One region of the Paracoccus sp. S4493 genome, then DNA from elsewhere that is predicted to be linked to it. Evidence: riboswitches for the same ligand, from Rfam matches in the RefSeq annotation. Region 1 holds a riboswitch; each other region holds the start of a gene.
What was found. A riboswitch is a leader RNA that binds a small molecule or an ion and turns the genes downstream of it on or off. The one in region 1 is predicted to bind cobalamin.
Positions count from the first base shown of each region.

Region 2: linked by a shared signal. The riboswitch ahead of TW83_RS04490 (DUF1636 domain-containing protein) and the one ahead of TW83_RS09830 (energy-coupling factor ABC transporter permease) in region 1 are both predicted to bind cobalamin.
Region 3: linked by a shared signal. The riboswitch ahead of TW83_RS09695 (ABC transporter substrate-binding protein) and the one ahead of TW83_RS09830 (energy-coupling factor ABC transporter permease) in region 1 are both predicted to bind cobalamin.
Region 4: linked by a shared signal. The riboswitch ahead of TW83_RS22100 (TonB-dependent receptor plug domain-containing protein) and the one ahead of TW83_RS09830 (energy-coupling factor ABC transporter permease) in region 1 are both predicted to bind cobalamin.

Region 1 is NZ_JXYF01000055.1:17,429-22,738, reverse strand. It holds partial or broken gene cbiT (precorrin-6Y C5,15-methyltransferase (decarboxylating) subunit CbiT) at 1-77, shown strand, start outside; gene TW83_RS09845 (cobalamin biosynthesis protein) at 59-382, shown strand; gene cobM (precorrin-4 C(11)-methyltransferase) at 379-1,146, shown strand; gene TW83_RS09835 (cobyrinate a,c-diamide synthase) at 1,143-2,480, shown strand; cobalamin riboswitch at 2,501-2,717, shown strand; gene TW83_RS09830 (energy-coupling factor ABC transporter permease) at 2,748-3,413, shown strand; gene cobF (precorrin-6A synthase (deacetylating)) at 3,410-4,150, shown strand; gene TW83_RS19350 (GAF domain-containing protein) at 4,166-5,062, opposite strand.
Region 2 is NZ_JXYF01000021.1:32,581-37,890, forward strand. It holds gene aroQ (type II 3-dehydroquinate dehydratase) at 1-54, shown strand, start outside; gene TW83_RS04475 (trehalose-6-phosphate synthase) at 301-1,659, opposite strand; gene otsB (trehalose-phosphatase) at 1,669-2,391, opposite strand; gene cobO (cob(I)yrinic acid a,c-diamide adenosyltransferase) at 2,493-3,122, opposite strand; cobalamin riboswitch at 3,163-3,389, shown strand; gene TW83_RS04490 (DUF1636 domain-containing protein) at 3,484-3,894, shown strand; gene cobW (cobalamin biosynthesis protein CobW) at 3,897-4,940, shown strand; gene cobN (cobaltochelatase subunit CobN) at 4,940-5,310, shown strand, end outside.
Region 3 is NZ_JXYF01000053.1:15,714-21,023, forward strand. It holds gene TW83_RS09680 (TRAP transporter small permease subunit) at 1-272, shown strand, start outside; gene TW83_RS09685 (TRAP transporter large permease subunit) at 272-1,588, shown strand; gene TW83_RS09690 (hypothetical protein) at 1,715-1,969, shown strand; cobalamin riboswitch at 2,205-2,422, shown strand; gene TW83_RS09695 (ABC transporter substrate-binding protein) at 2,560-3,567, shown strand; gene TW83_RS09700 (iron ABC transporter permease) at 3,564-4,619, shown strand; gene TW83_RS09705 (ABC transporter ATP-binding protein) at 4,616-5,310, shown strand, end outside.
Region 4 is NZ_JXYF01000123.1:22,565-27,874, forward strand. It holds gene bhcA (L-aspartate--glyoxylate aminotransferase BhcA) at 1-944, opposite strand, end outside; gene bhcR (HTH-type transcriptional regulator BhcR) at 1,142-1,963, shown strand; cobalamin riboswitch at 2,026-2,213, shown strand; gene TW83_RS22100 (TonB-dependent receptor plug domain-containing protein) at 2,346-2,948, shown strand; gene TW83_RS22105 (TonB-dependent receptor) at 3,027-4,238, shown strand; gene TW83_RS14530 (ABC transporter substrate-binding protein) at 4,235-5,038, shown strand; partial or broken gene TW83_RS14535 (iron chelate uptake ABC transporter family permease subunit) at 5,035-5,310, shown strand, end outside.

The sequences.
Region 1 (5,310 bases):
CCCTGGGCCGGATGCGCGGCTGGACCCCCGCCCGCCCGATCGTGCAATGGAGCGTCACATGCGCATCGCCGGAATAGGCTGCCGCCCCGGCACCCCCCTGCCCGCCCTGCTGGCCGCGCTGGAGGCCGCGGGCGGTGCTGACGCGCTGGCCACCATTCCCGAACGCGCGCCCGAACTGCGTCCGCTGGCCCATGCGCGCGACCTGCCGCTGCATCTGGTCGCCGTGGCGGGCATCGCCACGCCCACGCAATCCGTCCGCATCCTGGCCGCCTTCGACACCGGATCGGTGGCCGAGGCCGCCGCCATTGGGGCGGGCGGCCGCCTGACCCATCCGCGCCGGACCTTCGGTCCCGTCACCATCGCCATCGCAGAGGTTCCATGACCGTCCATTTCATCGGCGCAGGCCCCGGCGCGCCCGACCTGATCACCCTGCGCGGCCGCGACCTGATCGCGGCCTGCCCTGTCTGCCTCTACGCCGGGTCCCTGGTGCCTGCCGCGCTGTTGTCCTACTGCCCGCCCGGCGCGCGGATCGTGAACACCGCGCCCCTGTCGCTGGACCGGATCATGGAGGAGATCGCCACGGCCCATGCGGCGGGCCAGGACGTGGCGCGGCTGCATTCGGGCGATCTGTCGGTCTGGTCCGCGATGGGGGAACAGATCCGCCGGTTGCGGACGCTGGACATCCCCTTCGACGTGACGCCGGGCGTGCCCAGCTTTGCCGCCGCCGCCGCCGCGCTGCACACCGAACTGACCCTGCCGGGCCTTGCGCAATCCGTGGTGCTGACCCGCACGCCGGGGCGCGCCTCGACCATGCCCGAGGGCGAGTCGCTGGCGGCCTTTGCCACGACCGGGGCGACGCTGGCGATCCACCTGTCGATCCACGCGCTGGACCGGGTGGTGGCCGATCTGACCCCGCATTACGGCCCCAACTGCCCGGTGGCGGTGGTCTGGCGAGCCAGCTGGCCGGACCAGCGGGTGATCCGCGCGACGCTGGCCACCGTGGACGCGCAGGGCATCGACCGGACCGCGCTGATCCTGGTCGGGCCCGCGCTGGCGGGCGAGGGGTTCGAAGACAGCCGTCTTTACGCCACCGATTACGACCGCCGCTATCGCCCCGTGGGCAACGCTCCGAGGTTTCCGGAATGACGCGCCCCCTGACGCCGGGCCTGATGATCTCGGCCCCCGCATCGGGGACCGGCAAGACGATGCTGATGCTGGGCCTGTTGACCGCCTTGCGCAGGCGCGGGCTGGTGGTGCAGCCCTTCAAGTCGGGGCCGGATTACATCGATCCGGGGTTCCACCTGGCGGCCTCGGGGCGGGCCAGCTTCAACCTGGATGCCTGGGCGATGGAGCCGGGGCGGCTGATCGCCCATGCGACCGGCCAGCCGCCCGCCGATCTGGTCCTGGCCGAGGGGTCGATGGGCCTGTTCGACGGGGTCGCGACGAAGGGGGAAACCGGCATCGGCTCCAGCGCCGAGATCGCCCAGATGATGGGCTGGCCGGTGGTGCTGATCCTGGATGTCAGCGGGCAGGCGCAATCGGCGGCGGCCACGGCGCGGGGCTTTGCCACGCTGCGCCCCGATCTGCCCTTTGCGGGGGTGGTGCTGAACCGCGTGGCCTCGCCGCGCCATGACCGGCTGATCCGCGAGGGGATGGATCAGGCCGGCATCCGCGTGCTGGGCAGCCTGCCGCGGCAGGGCAACATCACCCTGCCCGAGCGCCATCTGGGCCTGATCCAGGCCGAGGAGACGGCGGGCCTGCAAGCGATCCTGGACCATGCGGGCGATTTTATCGCGGCGCATTGCGACCTGGAGGCGATCATCGCAGCCGCCGCCCATCGCGCCCTGCCCGAGGCGCCCGCACCCCGACCGCTGACGCCCCCCGGCGGGCGGATCGCGCTGGCCCGCGATGCGGCCTTCAGCTTCGTCTATCCGCATGTGCTGGAGGCGTGGCGGCGGGCGGGGGCCACGATCCTGCCCTTCTCTCCGCTGGCGGATGAGGGGCCAGATGACAGCGCCGACTGCTGCTGGCTGCCGGGCGGCTACCCGGAGTTGCACGCGCCCCGACTGGCTGCCTGCGCCGGGTTCCGCACGGCCATGCACCGCTTTGCCGCGACGCGGCCGGTGCATGGGGAATGCGGGGGATACATGGCGCTTGGGGCCGGTCTGGTGGATGCCGATGGAAAACGGCACCCGATGTTGGGGCTGCTGGGGCTGGAGACCAGCTATGCCAAGCGCCGGATGCATCTGGGATACCGCCGCGCCGATCCGCTGACCGCCCTGCCGGGACTGGGTCGCACGGCGCTGCGGGGGCATGAATTCCACTATGCCTCGATCCTGTCCCAGCCCGATGCGCCCCTGGCGCGCGTGACCGACGCGACCGGCGCCGCGGTGGAGGAAACCGGCAGCCACCGGACGATGTCCGGGGGCGGGCATGTGACCGGCACGTTCTTTCACCTGATCGCCCCGGCCGCGACTTGACGCAGGCCCTGCGATCCCGTCTATCTGACCGTCTGAATGGTGCCCGTCAGGCGTGAAACGCCGGGCTTCATCGGGAACGGGGAAGGGTGGACCCAATCGCGGCACCCGAAGCCCCGGCCGCCCCCGCGACTGTATGCGGAGAGCGCGCGTCACCCATGCCACTGGAGCGATCCGGGAAGGCCGACGCCGCGCCCGGACCCGCAAGCCAGGAAACCGGCCATGTCAGGCAACCCCATGCCGTCGGGTGGACGGCCACAGGAGGATGACATGCATATCGAAGAGGGCGTCGTCACCGGCGCCAAGCTGATACTGGGCTATGCCACGGCCGCCACGGCCGGGCTTTACGCGCTGAGGCTGGCGGCCCAGGCCCTGCGCGCGCAGGGCGGGGCGTCGCTGGCGGCGCGCGGGGCGCTGGCGACGGCCGCGACCTTCGTGTTCTTCCAGGTCCTGCCCACCGCGCCCGTGGGCGTGTCCGAGGTGCACCTGATCCTGGGATCGACGCTGTTCCTGATCCTGGGCGCGGCGCCGGCGGCGATCGGGCTGGCCCTGGGCCTGCTGATCCAGGGACTGTTCTTCGCGCCGTTCGATCTGCCGCAATACGGGATGAACGTGACCACGCTGCTGGTGCCGCTGTTCGCGCTGCAGGCGGTGGCGGGGCGGGTGATCGCGCCGGGAACGGCCTATGTGGACCTGCGCTATGGCCAGGCGCTGGCGCTGTCGGCGACCTATCAGGGGGGCATCGTGGCCTGGGTCGCGTTCTGGGCGTTCTATGGTCAGGGCGCCGGTGCGACGGCGGGGGTCCTGTCCTTCGGCGCGGCCTATCTGCTGGTCATCGTGGTCGAGCCGCTGGTCGATCTGGCCGTGCTGGCGGGCGCCAAGGCGGCGCGCGGCCTGCGCGGCAGCGGGCTGGTGACGCCCCGGCTCTACGCATGATCGATCTGGTGCTGATCGGGGCCGGCACGGGCCATCCCGACCACCTGACCCTGCAGGGCGTCCGCGCCCTGCAGGAGGCCGATCTGGTCGTGATCCCCCGCAAGGGGGCGGGGAAGGAGGATCTGGCCCATCTGCGCCGCGCGATGCTGGACCGCCACCGCCCCGGCGGCGCCGTGGCCGAGATCGACCTGCCGGTGCGCGATGCAAACCTGCCCTATCTGGAGGCCGTCGACCGATGGCATGATGCCATCGCGCAAACCTGGGCGGGGGCCGTCGCGGCGGCGCTGCCGCAGGGCGGGACGGTGGCGATGCTGGTCTGGGGCGACCCGTCGCTCTATGACAGCAGCCTGCGCATTGCCGCGCGTCTGGACTGGCGCGCACGGGTGATCCCGGGAATCACCGCGATCCAGGCCCTGTGCGCGGCCCATGCCATTCCGCTGAACGCCCTGGGATCCGAGGTGCGGATCACCACCGGGCGGCGGCTGCGCGACGCGGGCTTTCCCGGCGACGCCGACCGGGTCGTGGTGATGCTGGACGGCACCTGCGCCTTTGCGACGCTGCCCCCGAAGGGCCTGCAGATCTGGTGGGGCGCCTATCTGGGCATGCCCGAACAACTGCTGGAGGCGGGCCCCTTGACCGAGGCCGGACCACGGATCGAGGTGGCGCGCGCCGCCGCCCGGGCGGCGCATGGCTGGATCATGGATTGCTATCTGCTTGCCCGCGACGATGCAGCGTGACCGGCCCGCGGGACGTCAGGATGTCAGGCGGGTCGCGTCGTTGATCGTGCAGTCCCATGTCAGCCCGCCGTTCCGACCGGATGCGGGAAGCCCATGCCCCTCCAGCCACTTGACCTGACCGTCAGGCAGACGAATGCGCCAGCGATGGTGCCATGGGATCATTCCGGCGGCAGAGTTTCCGAACGATGCGCGGGCCAGCGGGTAATCCTCGACCATGCAGAAGGCGAAGACATCGCCGAACCGCGCCATGTATTCGGCGGCCGGGATGCCCCAGATCTGCTGCGTCTCCGCGGTCGCGGCGTCGATCGTCTCGGTCCCGTCGGGGGCATGGTGATAGGTCAGGACCGCGCTGGTCGGCTGTGGCAGGGCCGAGGCGCCGCCCGGTTCCTGACCGATGGCGGTCCGCATCCGTTCGGACAGGACCATCGTCTTGATCTGGGTCGAGACACCTTCCGCAAAGGCCTGCAGCACCTCGACATTGGCCGACGTCCAGTCCCGCGGCCTGCTTTCGGCCACGCAGAGGGCGGCGATGGCCCTGCCCGTCTCGTCCTTGACCGGCACGCCCAGATAGGCGACCACGCCGAACCTGCCGATGGCAAGATGCCCGCTGAACCGCGGATCGATCCGGGCATCCGCGATGACCAGCGGCGCGGAATTCGCGACGACGATCCGACAGAAGGAATAGGCAAGCGACGTGACGCGATCCTCCTCCGCGGTCAGCATCAGGCCCGCCTCGGCCTTGAAGAACTGGCGGTCGTTCGCCTCGTCGATGATCGTCAGCAGGCTGGCTTGGCAGGAGAATATCCGCCGCGCCTGCTCGACGACGCGGTCGAAGACCGGCGTCCGCGTCGGACGCAGCACGCCGTTTTCGTAGAGACGGATCAGGCCCGAATCGGTCGGCGGAACGTCCATGCCGGACAAGTCCCGTCGCGGGGTGCCATCTGTGGCGGCGGATCCGGCGCCAGGGTCACCCGCACGTTTCCAGTTCAAGGTCATGACCGAATTCTTTCGATACCCGGACTGCGACGGCAATGACCGCCGCGGCCAGGGATAAGGCATGGGTCCGCGGGGCGATCCGCGGATATGGGGGATTTGAGCAAAATCAAGGTTACACACTGTAAGGTTTAGTTTGATGCGAAATCACTGTGCCCGATACTTCT
Region 2 (5,310 bases), on a different contig from region 1:
GGGCTGAACGGCTATGCCGCAGCCCTGCGCCACGTGGCGGGCCTGATCGGCTGAGACGAAAAGACCGCCGGACCTGGCCGCAGGGAGGAGGGGGGCGGCAGGACCGGCGGCTTTCCGAAGTGTCCGTGGCCGGACCGGGAGGAGGACGCCACGAAGCATCTGCTTCATAGGTCCACCATGCGCCGGACCTGCGCCCCTGTCACCGCAGGCCGCGCCGCTCGGTCAACCGGAACGTGCGCTGCCACGGGACCGGGCGCAATTTGAGGGTATTGCCCGATCCTTGGGCACACCCCGCGCGAATCACCGCGCCGTCAGCGCCTCCAGATAGGTGCGCGACCACCAGGCGACATCGTGGTCCACCACGCCTTCCAGCAGGGCGGCATGGCGGTCGCGGCGTTCGGCTTGCGACATCCGCATCGCCTGGGCCATCGCGACGGCCAGATCATGCGGGTCGTGGGGGTTGATGATCAGCGCCTCGGCCATGGTCTCTGCGGCCCCGGCAAAGCGCGACAGGATCAGCACGCCCGGATCGTCGGGGTTCTGGGCGGCGACGTATTCCTTGGCGACCAGGTTCATCCCGTCGGCCAGCGGCGTGACCAACCCGATGCGCGCCTGCCGGTACAGCCCCGCCAGCACGGGACGCGGGAACGGCCGATGGATGAACCGGATCGGCGTCCAGTTCAACGTCGCGAACTGGCCGTTGATGCGTCCGGCCAAGTGTTCGGTCTCCTCACGGATGTCCTGATAGGCCTCAACCTCGCCGCGCGTCGGGGGCGCGATCTGCAGGAACGAGATCTTCTCGTGCAGGTCGGGGATCTTTTCCAGCAGCAGCTGATAGGCCCGGAACCGCTGCGGGATGCCCTTGGAATAATCCAGCCGGTCGACGCCGATCATCATCTTGGCCCCGGTCAGCAGGCGCATGCGGTCGCTGTCGGGGGCGTCTGCCGCCTCGGTGATGAAGGCCGCGGCGTCGATGCCGATCGGAAAGACCTGCGTGCGGACCATGCGTCCCGACAGCCGGAAGCGGTCCGGCGCGACCTGATCGCCGTCCGCCAGCTGGCGCGCGCTTTCGGCAAAGGCGCCAAGGTCGCGTTCGGCCTGGAACCCCAGCAGATCGTAATGGGACAGCCAATCGAACAGCTGCGCGGGGTTGGGCAGGGCCGCGCAATCGGCCGGACCCGGAAACGGAATGTGCAGGAAATGGCCGATCGGGTTTTCCACCCCCAGGGCGCGCAGTTCGGCGGCCAGCGGGAACAGGTGATAATCCTGCACCCAGATCCGGTCATCGGGGCGCAGGACCGGCAGCAGCATCCGCGCGATGCGCTGGTTCACCCGTGCATATCCATCCAGGTATTCGGGCCTGATGCGCATCAGGTTGGGGCGCCCATGACACAGCGGCCACAGGATGGAGTTGGAATAGCCCAGATAGTATTCGTCATGCTCTTGCGGGGTCAGGTCAAAGGACAGCCGCTGGAACGCCGCGCCCGGATGGTCCTGCAGGTCGGGCGCGGGATCGTCCGTCACCTCGCCCGAGAAACCCACCCACACCCCGCCGGAACTGCGCAGCGCATCCTCCAGCGCCACCACCAGCCCCCCCGAGGGGTCGTCCCCCAGCGGCAGGCGGTTCGAGACGACGATCAGGCGCGGTTCGGTGGACATGGGCATTCCTCAGTTCAGCGATGCGTCAAGCCAGGCGGCCAGCGCGGCAGGGTCGGACAATCGGTGATGCGCGGCGGTGGGACCGTCGCCGATCTTGATGGCAAAGCCGCCGCGGGCCTGCGCCTCGGCCATGGCGGGTTCGTCGGTGGTATCGTCGCCCGCAAAGACCGGCACGCGCCCGGCGAAGGGCTCAAGCGTCATCAGATGCGCCAGCGCGCTGTCCTTGCCGACGCCACCGGGGCGCAGCTCGACCGCCATCTTGGCGGGCTGCAGCACCAGATGCGGGTTCCGGTCGGCCAGATCCTGCATCACCCCCTCGACAAAGGTGCGCAGATCGGGGGCGTCCCGATAATGCAGTGCGACGCCGTGGGGCTTTTCCTCAACCAGCAGGGCGGGATGGGGCGCGGCGGCGGCATGGGCCGCGGCATGAAGGGGGCCCGCGTCGAAATCGACCCGGTGCAGGGTCTGGATGCGGCCGGGGCACAGCGACAGTTCGGCGCCGTGGCTGCCCGCCACGATGCCCTCGAACCCGTCCACATGTCCGCGCAGGTCGGCCACGTCGCGCCCCGAGATCAGCGCCACCGCACCCCCCTGCCGCCGGTACAGCGCCGCCAGCCGGTCGCGCAGCGCCTGCGTGACAACGACCGCATCGGGCCGGGGGGCGATGTCGACCAGGCAGCCGTCGAAATCCAGGAACAGGGCGGCATCGGGGGCAAGCGGGGGTGGGGTCACGTCAGGCGGGCTCCGGCGATTGGGATATACCAGAGGGAACCCGTGACTCCCCCCGAGGGTTCACCGCCGCGTGAGGTTTTTTGACCGCCAACCGGCGGGTGTCAGTATTCGACCCCGGCCTGCGCCTTGATCCCAGACCGGAACGGATGCTTGATCTGGGTCATCTCGGTCACCAGGTCGGCGGCCTCGATCAGCGCGTCGGGGGCGCCGCGCCCGGTCAGCACCACATGGGTCATGGCGGGCTTTTCCGCCTGCAGAAAGGCCACCACATCGGCCGCGTCCAGATAACCATAGCGCAGCGCGATGTTGATCTCGTCCAACAGGACCATGCGGATGGCCGGGTCACGGATCAGGTCCTGCGCACGTGCCCATCCGGCCTGCGCCATGGCGATGTCGCGGGACTTGTCCTGCGTCTCCCAGGTAAAGCCCTCGCCCATGGCGTGGAACTGGCAGATGTCGGTGAAATGCGTGGTCAGCAGCGTGCGTTCGCCCGTGTCCCACGCGCCCTTGATGAACTGCACAACGGCGCAGGGCATCCCGTGCGCGATGGAGCGCATGATCATGCCGAACCCCGATGACGACTTGCCCTTGCCCGGCCCGGTATGGACGATGATCAGGCCCTTTTCGCCGGTCTTGGTCTCCATCATGCGGTCGCGGGCGGCCTTTTTCCTGGCCATCTTGGCGGCGTGGCGGTCCTGGTCCTCGGCGGAAATCGGGTCGGTCTGCGTCATCGGGTCGCTCCTTGCGGTTGACAAACGGCGGGTGCGGGGGTTTGGGTGAGGGCGTGTTGGTTCCTGTCTATGACAGGCGAAGAGGGAATGCGACAAGGCCCCGGGTCACCAGACCCGCGACCCCAAGCGCAGCCGCCCCCGCGACCGTGACCGGAGAGGTCGCCCGATCCACTGGCCCCGATTGGGGCTGGGAAGGTGGGACGACCGTCGGGGCATCCGCCCCTGAATCCGCAAGCCGGGAGACCTGCCAGCACCTGACGATGACGGGCGAACGGGGTGTTTCGCGACCGGCAGGTGATGGCCGGATGCCCCGTGCCGCCTCCTCTCGGACGCCCCTTGCCGCAACAAGGAAGGGGCCGCGATGCGCGCCGTTCTGCATGTCTGCACCACCTGTCGCGGCACCGTGCCCGACCCGGTTCCCGATGCCGCAGGGACCGATGCCGCAAGGACGGATGCCCTTGGCCCGGACGCGCCGCGCCTTGGCGCCCGGCTGCACGACCTTCTGTCCCGCACCGCCCCAGACGGTGTCGAGATCCGCCCCGTCGAATGCCTTTCCGCCTGTTCGCAGGGCTGTTCCGTCGCGCTGTCCGCGCCGGGCAAGTGGTCCTATGTCTATGGCCGCCTGACGCTGGACGACGCCGCCGACATCCTGTCGGGCGCGCGCGCCTATGCCGGGACCGCCGACGGCATCGTGCCGTGGCGCGAACGCCCCGCCGTCTTCCGCAAGCAGAGCCTTGCCCGCATCCCCCCGCATACCCTGTCGCAGGAGTGACCATGATCGACCTTATCAAGACCCCCGTCACCGTGATCACCGGCTTTCTGGGGTCGGGCAAGACGACCCTGGTGCGCCATCTGATGGCCAACCCCCAGGGGCTGCGCCTTGCGGTGATCGTGAACGAATTCGGCACGATGGGTGTCGATGGAGACATCCTCAAGGGTTGCGCCGACGCCGCCTGCCCGGCCGAGAATATCGTCGAGCTGTCGAACGGCTGCATCTGCTGCACCGTCGCCGACGACTTCATCCCCACGCTGGAGGCGCTGATGGCGCTTCCCGCCCGCCCGGACCACATCCTGATCGAGACGTCCGGGCTGGCGCTGCCCAAGCCCCTGCTCAAGGCCTTCGACTGGCCCGCCATCCGCTCGCGCATCACCGTGGACGGCGTGATCGCCCTGGCCGACGCCGAGGCCGTGGCGGCCGGCCGCTTTGCCCCGGACGTGGCGGCGGTGGACGCGCAGCGCGCCGCCGACCCCGGCCTGGACCACGAGACGCCCCTGTCCGAGGTCTTCGAGGATCAGATCGCCTGCGCCGACGTGATCCTGCTGACCAAGGCCGATCTGGCCGGACCGGAAGGCGTCGCCGCCGCCCGCGCCGCGATCGAGGCCGAGTTGCCCCGCCCCCTGCCCATCCTGACCGTGACCGAGGGCGCGGTCGATCCGCGCCTGATCCTGGGTCTGGGCAAGGCCGCCGAGGACGACCTGGACGCCCGCCCCAGCCATCATGACGGCGCCGACGACCACGAGCATGAGGATTTCGACACCGTCGTCATCGACCTGCCCGAGATTACCGACCCGGCCGATCTGGCCGCCCGCATCGCCCGTCTGGCCGCCGAGCAGAACGTGCTGCGCGTCAAGGGCCATGTCGCCGTCGCGGGCAAGCCCATGCGCCTTCTGTTGCAGGCCGTGGGCGCGCGGGTGCGCCATCAGTACGACCGCCCCTGGGGCCAGACCCCGCGTCGGTCGCGCCTGGTGGTGATCGCGGAGCACGACGACGTGAACCCGGACGCGATCCGCGCCGTGCTGGAGGGTGTCCCCGCCTGATGCATGTCATCTTCCGCGAACAGGTCGGGCTTGAACAGTCCGACGCCCCCTATGATCCCGGGCAGACGCCCGGCGATCTGGTGGTCCTGTCCTTTTCGGACAGCGACCTGGGGGCCTTTGCGGAAGGCTGGCGGCGCGCGGCGGGGGGGCTTCCGCCCACGCGGCTGTGCAACCTGGTGGCACTGCGGCACCCGGTCTCGGTCGACACCTATGTCGAGAACACCCTGTCGGGCGCGCGCGGCATCCTGATCCGGTTGATCGGCGGCGAGGCCTATTGGCCCTATGGCCTGGCATCGGTCCAGGACCTGGCGCGCAGGCGTGGCATCGCGCTGGCCGTGCTGCCCGCGGACGGCCGCGACGATCCGCGGCT
Region 3 (5,310 bases), on a different contig from region 1:
TGCCGCCCGCCGCGCGGCGCGTGGCCGACATCCTCATCTCGGCGATCTGCGGCCTGTCCTCGGGCGCCTTCGCCTGGGCGGCCTGGCAGATGGTCAAGCGGTCCGCCTGGCGCCCCGACGGCAGCTTTCACCTCGAGACCTCGGGTTCGGCCTGGAACCCGGCCTATCCGGGCGTGCTCAAGGTGCTGCTGATGGTGGCGCTGGCGATCATGGCCCTGCAATTCGCCATCCTGACCGTCAACTATGCCCGCGGGCACAAGGGAGCCCGCTGATGGAGATCTTCGGTTCGCTGCAATCCCTGGGGATCGAGGCCGGGACGGGCCTTCTGTTCGCGCTGCTGCTGCTTTTGCTGCTGACGGGCATCCCGCTGGCCTTCGTCACGCTGCTGGTCACGCTGATCTTCGCGCTGGGATGGTTCGGCCCGAACGTGGTGCCGCTGATCACCAGCCGCGTCTATACCTTCGTGTCCAGCTTCGTCTTCGTGTCGGTGCCGATGTTCGTGCTGATGGCCGCGATCCTGGACCGCAGCGGCATCGCCCGCGACCTGTTCGAGGCGATGCGCCTGGTCGGCGGCCGCATCCGCGGCGGCGTGGCGGTCCAGACGATCTTCGTGGCCGTCATCCTGGCCGCCATGTCCGGCATCATCGGCGGAGAGGTCGTGCTGCTGGGCCTGATCGCGCTGCCCCAGATGCTGGCCCAGGGCTATGACCGCAAGCTGGCCATCGGGGTCGTCTGCGCGGGCGGCAGCCTGGGGACCATGGTGCCGCCCTCGATCGTGCTGATTATCTATGGCCTGACCGCGAACGTCTCGATCGGCGACCTGTTCACGGCCGCCTTCGTGCCGGGCTTCATGCTGGCGCTGCTCTATGTGGCCTATGTACTGATCCGTGCCTGGCTGACGCCGGGCGACGTGCCCCCGGCCGTCACCGCCCGCGTCCCGCGGGACGAAAAGCTGCGCCTGCTCAAGGGCCTGTTCCTGCCGATCCTGGTCGTGATTATGGTGCTGGGCTCCATCTATGGCGGCATCGCATCCGTGACCGAGGCCAGCGCCGTGGGCGTGGCGGGCGTGCTGATCTCGACCGTGATCCGCGGCGAATTTACCTGGGGCCTGCTGCGCGGCGCGGCCATGCAGACGCTGCAGACGGTCGGCATGATCGTCTGGATCGGCATCGGCGCATCCGCCCTGGTGGGCGTCTTCAACCTGATGGGCGGCATCAACTTCGTGTCGGAACTGATAACCGGCATCAGCGACAACCCGACGATCATCATCCTGTTCATGATGGCGATCCTGTTCGTGCTGGGCATGTTCCTGGACTGGGTCGGCATCGCGCTGCTGACAATGCCGATCTTCGTGCCGATCATTGTCAGCCTGGGATACGACCCCGTCTGGTTCGGCGTGCTGTTCGCGATGAACATGCAGGTCAGCTTCCTGTCGCCGCCCTTCGGGCCCGCCGCCTTCTACCTGAAGTCGGTGACCCCGCCGGACATCTCGCTGGGAGAGATCTTCCGCGCCCTGCTGCCCTTCATCGGGCTGCAGATCCTGGCGGTGGGCCTGCTGATCCTGTTCCCGGCCCTGGCGATCTACTGATCGCCTACCGTGGATTGGGGGGGCATGCCGGATGCGGCGTGCCCCCTTTTCGTTCGGGGACGGGAATGTTGCACCGGCAGGCGGATTGACGGACAATCGGGATCCGTCACCCAAGGCTGACCCACCATGCACGACCCCAAACCCGTCCCCCGCCCGGACCTGTTCACGAACAAGGACCATGACGCCTGGCTGGAGCAGTTCCTGTTCCTGCGTTACACCCTGCACATGCCGGCCGAACGCATCGCCCAGATCGACTATGGCCTTGATCCCGACCATCCCGACGCCCCGATCGCAGGCCTGTTCTGGGGCAGTCAGATCGAGCGGGACTATCCCCGGCTGGACCTTCGCCACCTGTGGCAAAAGAGGCCCGGCCAGGTTTGAAGCCCTGCGGTGTCAGGCGCCCCATCGCCCGGCGGTCTGACGCCCTTCATCCATGCTGGGCAGGAAGGACTGCGACCAACTACTTCCTTCGCAGGGCGCCCGCGCGTTCGACCTGCGGCGCACCGGTCGCCGGGGTCAGGCTGGCATAAGCCGTAGGTGTCGCAGTGCGTCGGCCGTGGTGGCCGGGTCGGCTGCGGGCTGCTTGCCGCGGCGGTTGACTTTGTCCCCACCCGGCGGCATTTCCGTCCGTGATGGTTCCCGTGCCGGCCAAGGCCCCGGCAGGGTGAAAAGGGAACGTGGTGAGGTGTAGCCATCAGGCGCCGAATCCGCGACTGCCCCCGCAACTGTAAGCGGTAGCCGACCCCATGATGCCACTGGCGCCCCCTGCGCCGGGAAGGCGGGGAAGGCCGCGATCCGCAAGTCAGGAGACCTGCCATCATGACTTGAACCAACCCGGGCGGGGTGCCCCGGAGAAAGACCGCATGCGCCGATCCACGGCCTTCGTCCGACGCGACCGCGAAGGCGGGTGGGACCCCGGTGACGCCGCTGCGCCTTTTTCAGCCCCGTCCTTCGTTTCATGAAGGACGACCATGACGACCAGAATCTTCCTGACGACCGCGGTGGCGCTGGGCCTGGGCCAGGCGGCCCTTGCCGCGCCGACCGACTATCCGCTGGTGATCGACAATTGCGGGCACCGGGTGACCATCCCCGCGCGTCCCGACAACGTCGTGTCGATCGGCCAGTCCACGACCGAGATCCTGTATGCGCTGGGCCAGGCGGACCGGATGGCCGGGACCGCGCTGTGGTTCACCCCGGTGCTGCCCGCCTTTGCGGAGGATGACGCCACGGTGGACCGCATCAGCGACGACACGCCCAGTTTTGAATCGGTGGTGAACCGGCGCCCCGGCTTCGTGCCGACGATGTTCGCCTGGATGATCGGGGACCAAGGGGCGGTCGGCACGCGCCGACAGTTCGCCGATCTGGGCATTCCGGCCTATGTCATGCCCACGGACTGCCAAGGCAAGGACAACAGCGTGGGCGCCGACGGCACCCGCCTTGCGCCCTTCGACATCGCGACGCTGTGGGACGGCATCGACCAGATCGCGCGGGTCATGGACGCGCAGGACGCGGGCCGTGCGCTGATCGCCGACCTGCAGGCCCGAGAGGCGGCGGTCGTGGAGCGCGCGCGGGCGATGGACCTGCCGGATGCGTCCGCGGCGGTCTGGTTCTCCTCGGCCGATCTGGCGCTGGACCCCTACATGGCGGGCGGGATGGGCGTCCCGGCCTGGATGATGGACCGCCTTGGCCTGCGCAATGTCGTGACCTCGGACGAGGAATGGCCCGCCGTGGGGTGGGAGACGATCGCCCGTGCCGACCCCTCGGTGCTGGTGATCGCGCGCATGGACCGCCGCCGCTTTCCCGCCGACGATGTCGAGGCAAAGCTGCGCTTTCTGAAGACGGACCCGGTCACGCGCCGGATGACCGCCGTACGCCGGGATCGTATCGTCATCCTGGACGCCGAGGCGCTGCATCCCGGCATCCGCATGATCGACGGGCTGGAGGCCTTGGCGGCGGGCATGGACGGGCTGTCCGAATGACCGCCGATGTCGGGGTGCCGACCGCCCGCCGCCCCTTGGCCCCGGTCTGGCTGTGGGTGTCGCTGCTGATCGTGGCGGCCCCCCTGGCCGGCACCGCCCTGGGAGAAACGCCGATCCCCCTCTCGACCGTCTGGCAGGCGCTGGCCAACCAGATGCTGGGTGCGGGCTATCCGCTGGACCCGATCGATCAGGGTATCGTCTGGGCTTATCGCCTGCCGCGCGCGCTGGTGGCAGGGGCCTGCGGGGCGGGGCTGGCGATCTCGGGTCTGGTCCTGCAGACGCTGTTGCGCAACGCACTGGCCGACCCCTATCTGCTGGGCATCTCGGCGGGGGCGTCTACGGGGGCCGTGACGGTCGCGGTGGCGGGGATCGGCGCGGGGTTCGTGCCGATGTCGGCGGGCGCGATGCTGGGCGCGATCGCGGCCTTTGCGTTGGTGGTGGGGTTGGCGCGCCTGTCGGGCGGCGGTCCGGGGGCGCGGGGTGCCGCGCAGATCGTGCTGGCAGGCATCGCCGGGTCGCAGCTGTTCAACGCCCTGACCAGCTTCATCATCGCGCGGTCGGCCAGCGCGGAACAGGCGCGCGGCATCATGTTCTGGCTGCTGGGCAACCTGTCGGGCGTCCGGTGGAACGATGTCGGCCTGTCGGTGGTCGCCGCCGTGACCGTCCTTGGCGCAGCCGCATGGCACATCCGCGCGCTGGACGCCTTTGCCTTCGGCACGGAATCGGCGGCGTCCCTCGGCGTGCCGGTCCGGCGCGTCCAGGCCGTGTTGATCCTTGCGACCGCCATGGCCACGGCGGTCATGGTGTCGGTCACCGGTGCGATCGGCTTTGTCGGACTGGTCGTCCCGCATGCGGCACGGTTCCTGGTGGGCACGCGCCACGCGCGGCTGGTGCCGGTGTCGGCGCTGATCGGCATGGTCTTCCTGATCGCCGCGGACGTGATCGCGCGGATGCTGGTGCCCGGCCAGACCCTGCCCATCGGCGTCGTGACCGCGCTGGTCGGCGCGCCGGCCTTTGCGGCGATCCTGATCCGCGGGCGGTCCGCGTCATGATGCTGACCGCGCGTGATCTGACCCGCCGCGTGCGCGGGCGCCCCCTGGTGGCCGGCGTCACCCTGGACATCCGTCCCGCAGAGATGCTGGGCCTGATCGGCCCGAACGGGTCGGGCAAGTCCACGCTGCTGCGGATGCTGGCCGGGCTGGTCCGCCCCGACGACGGCCAGGTTGCCTTGGATGGCCGGCCGCTGCGCGACATGCCCGCGCGCCAGGTCGCCCGTCACATCGCCCTGGTCGTCCAAAGCGCCGAGACGTCGGACCGCATCTCGGTCTCCGACGCGGTGGCCTTGGGGCGCACCCCCTGGCTGGACGCCCTGCGGCCCTGGTCCCCGGCGGATGAGGCGCATGTGACGCAGGCGCTGGCGCGGGTCGACCTGGCACATCTGGCGGGGCGCGACTGGTCGACCCTGTCGGGGGGCGAACGCCAGCGCGCCCATATCGCCCGCGCACTGGCGCAGGCGCCACGGATCCTGCTGCTGGATGAGCCGACGAACCACCTGGACATCCGTCATCAGCTGGCGATCCTGGATCTGGTGGGCGGCCTGGGTCTGACCACGGTGATCGCCCTGCATGACCTGAACCAGGCGATGCGCTGCGACAGACTGGCGGTGATGCAGGCCGGTCGGTTGGTGGCCCTGGGCCCGCCAGACCGTATCCTGACCGCGGACCTGCTGGCGCGCGTTTTTCA
Region 4 (5,310 bases), on a different contig from region 1:
CGGTTGGCGTCGAACCCGTCCGGCGTGCGGATCGCGCTGACGCTGTCGGAATACAGCGCGGGTCGCGCGGCGCACAGGGTCATGCCCCATGCCGCGACGGCCTGGCGGACGCCTTCGGCGATGCGGTGATGGCGGGCAAAGACGTTCTCCAGCCCCTCGTCCAGCAGCATGTCGGTGGCAACCTTCAGCCCGTTCAGCAGGCCGACGGGCGGCGTATAGGGAAAGCCGTTCGCGGCATAGCCCCGCGCCATGTCGCGGATGTCGAAGAAGGTGCGCGGCAGGCCCGCGCCCTCGACCGCGGTCATCGCCTTGGGCGAAAAGCCGACGATCGCCAGGCCGGGGGGCAGCATGAAGCCCTTCTGCGACCCGGTAACGGCGACATCGACGCCCCATTCGTCCATCCGGAAGTCATAACAGGCGATGGAGCTGACCCCGTCCACGAACAGCATCGCGGGATGGCCCGCCCGGTCCAGCGCGCGGCGGACCGCGGCGATGTCCGACCGGACGCCGGTGGCGGTTTCGTTATGCGTGGCCAGGACCGCCTTGATGCGATGGGCCGTGTCGGCGGTCAGGATCTCCTCGAACCGGTCGGTGGGGATGCCTTCGCCCCAGGACTGGTCCACGACCTGGACGTCCAGGCCGTGCCGCTGGCACATATCGATCCAGCGGTGGCTGAACATGCCGTTGCGCGTGGCCAGAACCGCGTCGCCCGCCGACAGCGTGTTGGTGATCGCCGTCTCCCACCCGCCGGTGCCGGTGGAGGGGAACACGAAGACCTGCGCCTGCGTCGATTTCAGGACCTTTTTGACCCCCTCCAGCGCGGGATGCAGGATCTTTCCGAACATCGGGCTGCGATGGTCGATTGTGGGCATGTCGACGGCCTTGCGAAGCACCTCGGGGATGTTCGTCGGGCCGGGAATGAAGATCGGGTTCTGGGTGCTCACGGTCGGCTTCTCCTTGATGCGACAAGGTGTAGCACGGGTCCGCAAACCAGTAAATTTTTTTGAAATCGTTTTTCGGAAATCTGGTTTAATGCAGGTTTCGCAGCGAAATCATGGGCGCGTGATTTTTTCATTGCCGGAAAACGGCTTTCATGAAATTATTTTTTTGTGGTGTTACAGACGGAAGGGGCGTGATTCCGATGCAGCAGCCGGTGCGCAAGCGGGGACGGCCAAAAGGTGGCAAGGCTGATCAGCCCGCCGCCAGCATCCAGGCCCTGGACCGCGGGCTGGACGTGCTGGAGGCCCTGGCCGCACATGAGGGGATCACCCTGACCGGGCTGTCCACGCATCTGGACCAGTCGCCCGCCACCATGCACCGCGTCCTGGCCACCCTGGAACACCGTCGCTATGTCGAGAACAATCCCGACCGGCAGGAGTGGTTCATCGGCCCCGAGGCGTTCCGCCTTGGTTCGGCCTTCCTGCGCCGCACCAACATCGTCGAACGCAGCCGTGCAGTGATGCGCGACCTGATGGCCCTGACCGGAGAGACGGCCAACCTGGGCATCGAACGCGACGGCGACGTGCTGTTTGTCAGCCAGGGCGAGACGCATCAGACGATCCGCGCGTTTTTCCCGCCCGGCACCCGGTCTCCGCTGCACGCATCGGGAATCGGCAAGGCGCTGCTGGCGGCGTTCGATCAGACGCGGCTGGCGGTGTTCCTGCGCGACGCGACCTTCACCCGGTTTACGGACAAGACCATCGCCGACGCGGACGCGCTGCAGGCAGACATCGCCCTGATCCGCCATCGCGGCTTTGCCTTTGACGACGAGGAGCGCACCTTGGGGATGCGCTGTGTCGCGGCCTCCATCGTTAACAGCTATGGCGAGGCGGTGGCCGGGGTGTCGGTGTCGGGCCCCACGAACCGCATGACCGATGCCGCCGTCGACCGCATCGGCGGCATGGTCGCCACCGCGGCGGAACGGATTTCGGCCGGTCTGGGATCGGGCCGGGGCGGGCGGTGACCGCCTTTTGCCGGGCGTGGAACGGGTGGGCGAATCCCGTTGACAGCTCCGGGGCCTCTGCGCCACAAGGGCGCCGCTACGGTTCCGGCCTGCATGCCGGATCAAAAGGGAACGCCGGTGCCAATCCGGGGCTGCCCCCGCAACTGTAAGCGGAGAGCGATGGCCGATCATGCCACTGGAGCGATCCGGGAAGGCCGGCCAAGGCATCGACCCGCAAGCCAGGAGACCTGCCGCAGCACTCACCCATTTCCGGCGCGGGGCGTGCCAGGAAAGCGGCTGATCCGCAGTGGTGACAGTCACCGTCCTGCCGCGACCCACCGGGTCCGTGTGCCGGACATTTCTGTTTGCCGCAGGCCGTGCCTGCCTTGAAAGGTCCGTGCCGATGCGCCGTCCGATCTGTCTTCTGGCGACGCTTGTCGCCCTTCCCGTGACCGCCGCCGCGCAAGGTGCGGCACCAGGGGAACCCATCCTGCTGGACGAGATCGTGCTGACCGCCGGCATCACGCCCGTGGCCCAGGACGGCTATGCCCGCGCCCACACCGTCCTGACCGCGACCGAGATCGAGGATCGCGGCATCGCCACCGTCCAGGACGCCCTGCGCGCGCTACCCGGCGTGTCGGTCAGCGGCAGCGGCGCCAGCATCGCACAGGTCCGCATCCGCGGCGCCGAGGCGAACCACACCCTGATCCTGATCGACGGCATCGAGGCGGCGGGGGGCGAGGACGAATACGTGCTGACCGGGCTGGAGACCACCGACATCGACCGGATCGAGGTGCTGCGCGGGCCGCAATCGGTGTTCTATGGATCGAACGCGTCGGCGGGGGTGATCAACATCATCACGCGCGACGCGCCCCAGGGCCTGTCCTATGGCGGCTCGGTCGAGGCCGGGAACGGCGGGGCGGCGTCGGTCCATGTCAGCCGTCGCGGGGAGCGGGGCGGGCTGCGGCTGTCGCTGTCGGCGCGCGACGATCTGGGCTATGACTAGTCGGGCGATGGCGGCGGCAAGGACGGGATCAACCGCAAGACCGCCGTCCTGTCCGGCGACGTCCTGGCCACCGACGATTTGCGCCTTGGGGTGGCGCTGCGCCAGTCCACCGAGGATTACGGCTTTGACGCCGAGAACTTTGCCGCGACCGATGCCGAAAGCTATCTGGTCGATGCCGACCTGTTCGGCCGCCGCGACGAGTTTCAGGGCGGGGTCTGGGCGGAACATACCGCGTTGGACGGCCGCCTGGTCCAGCGCCTGGACTATCAGCACAGCATCACCCGGCAGAGCCAGGACAACAGCCCGTTCCGGCGCGGCCAGACCGAAAAGCTGAAATACCGCGCCAGCCTGGGGTTGGACGGGTCGGCCGCCGATGCCTCGCAGCTGCTGAACCTCTTGGCGGAACATCAGCGCGACAGCAACTCGACTGCGCCGGGGCAGTCCCGGGAGATGTCGTCGGTCGCGCTGGAATACCGCGCGATGCTGGCCAGCGGACTGGATGTCCAGGCCGGGCTGCGCCACGACGCGAACCGCGTCTTTGCCGATTTCACCAGCTGGAACCTGGGCCTGTCTTGGCAGATGCCCGACCGTCCGTTCCGCCTGCACGCATCCGCCGGGACGGGGCTGGTGAACCCGTCCTATTTCGAGCTGTATGCCGATGCCGGCTTCTTCGGCACCGTCTATCAGGGCAATCCCGACCTGCGCCCGGAAAAGAACAGCGGCTTTGACCTGGGGGTCGAGGCGCAGCTGCCGGACGGTCGCGGGACCATCGACGTCACCTATTTCAACGAGACGCTGGAGGACGAGATCACCGACTATCTTGTCGGCATTGAGGATGGCGTGGCGTTCTATTCCTATCGCAACCAGTCCGGCGAAAGCCCCCGCCAAGGGGTCGAGGTCGCGGCCCGCATTCTGGCGACAGACAGTCTGACCCTGGGGGCCAGCTATACCTATCTGGACGCGGAAAATCCCGATGGCAGCGTCAAGACCCGTCGCCCCCGGCACGAGGCCGGCCTGAGCGCGACACTGTCGGTCCTGGACGGGCGCGGGTCGGTCACGGGCGATCTGCGCCATGTGGCGGGCACCTTCGACACCCAGTTCTGGGGCGGGTTCGAGACGCGCGAACTGCCGTCCTATACCGTGGTCAACCTTGCCGCGGGCTATGACCTGACGCCGAACGTGCGGGCAACGGCGCGGGTGGTGAACCTGTTCGACCGCGACTATTCGGATGTCTGGGGCTTTGCGAACCAGTGGCGGACCGGCACCATCGGCCTGCAGGCGCGCTGGTGATCCGCGGGCTGATCGGGCTGGCGCTGATGGCCGCCCCCGCATGGGCCGATGCGCCCGTGCGGGTGGTGTCGATCAACCTGTGCACCGATCAGCTGGCGATACTGGTGGCGGCGCCGGGACAATTGGCCTCGGTCAGCTATCTGGCGCAGGACCCGGTCTCTTCGGCCATGGCGCGCGAGGCCGAGGCCTATCCCACCAACCGCGGCCAGGCCGAGGATATCCTGGCCCTGCAGCCCGATCTGGTGCTGGCGGGCACCTATTCCTCTCCGGCGACGCTGGACATGCTGGACAGGCTGGGCCTGCGCGTAGCGACCTTCGACATGGGGACGGACCTGGACAGCATCCGCACCAACCTGCGCCTGATGGGCGACGTGCTGGGCCGACGGGACCGCGCCGACCGGATCGTGGCGCAGTTCGACCGCGACCTGGCGGCACTGCAGGCGGACCCGCGCCCCGACCGTCGGGCGGCGCTGTATGGGGCGAACGGCTACAGCGCGGGTCAGGACAGCCTGGCCGGGGCGATCCTGGCGGCGGCGGGCCTGACGAACGTTGCGACGGAACTGGGCCTGTCGCAGGGAGGCTTCGTGCCGCTGGAGGATCTGGTGATGGCCGATCCCGACCTGATCGTGACCGGCCAGCTTCAGCCCCGCGCCTCGCGCGCCGAGGAGGTGATGGACCATCCCGTCCTGCGCGCCATCACGCCGGGGCGGCAGGTCGTCACTGCGCCCGACCGGGATTGGGCCTGTGGCACGCCGCATGTCCTGCGCGCCGTGGCACAGCTGCGCCAGGTGGCGCCATGAGGCTGACGGCCGCGCTTGGCGCGCTTGTGGGCGTGCTGTTCGTGACATCGCTGATGATCGGGACCAGCTGGCAGCCGCCCGGGCCCGCGCTGGCGGCGCTGTTCGGGCGGGGCGATCCGCTGCTGGTCCTGGTCATGCAGGAACTGCGCCTGCCGCGCGCCATCCTGGGCGCGGCGGTGGGCGCATCGCTTGGGCTGGCAGGGGCCGCGATGCAGGGTTTTCTGCGCAATCCCCTGGCCGAACCGGGGCTGATCGGCACGTCGGGCACGGCG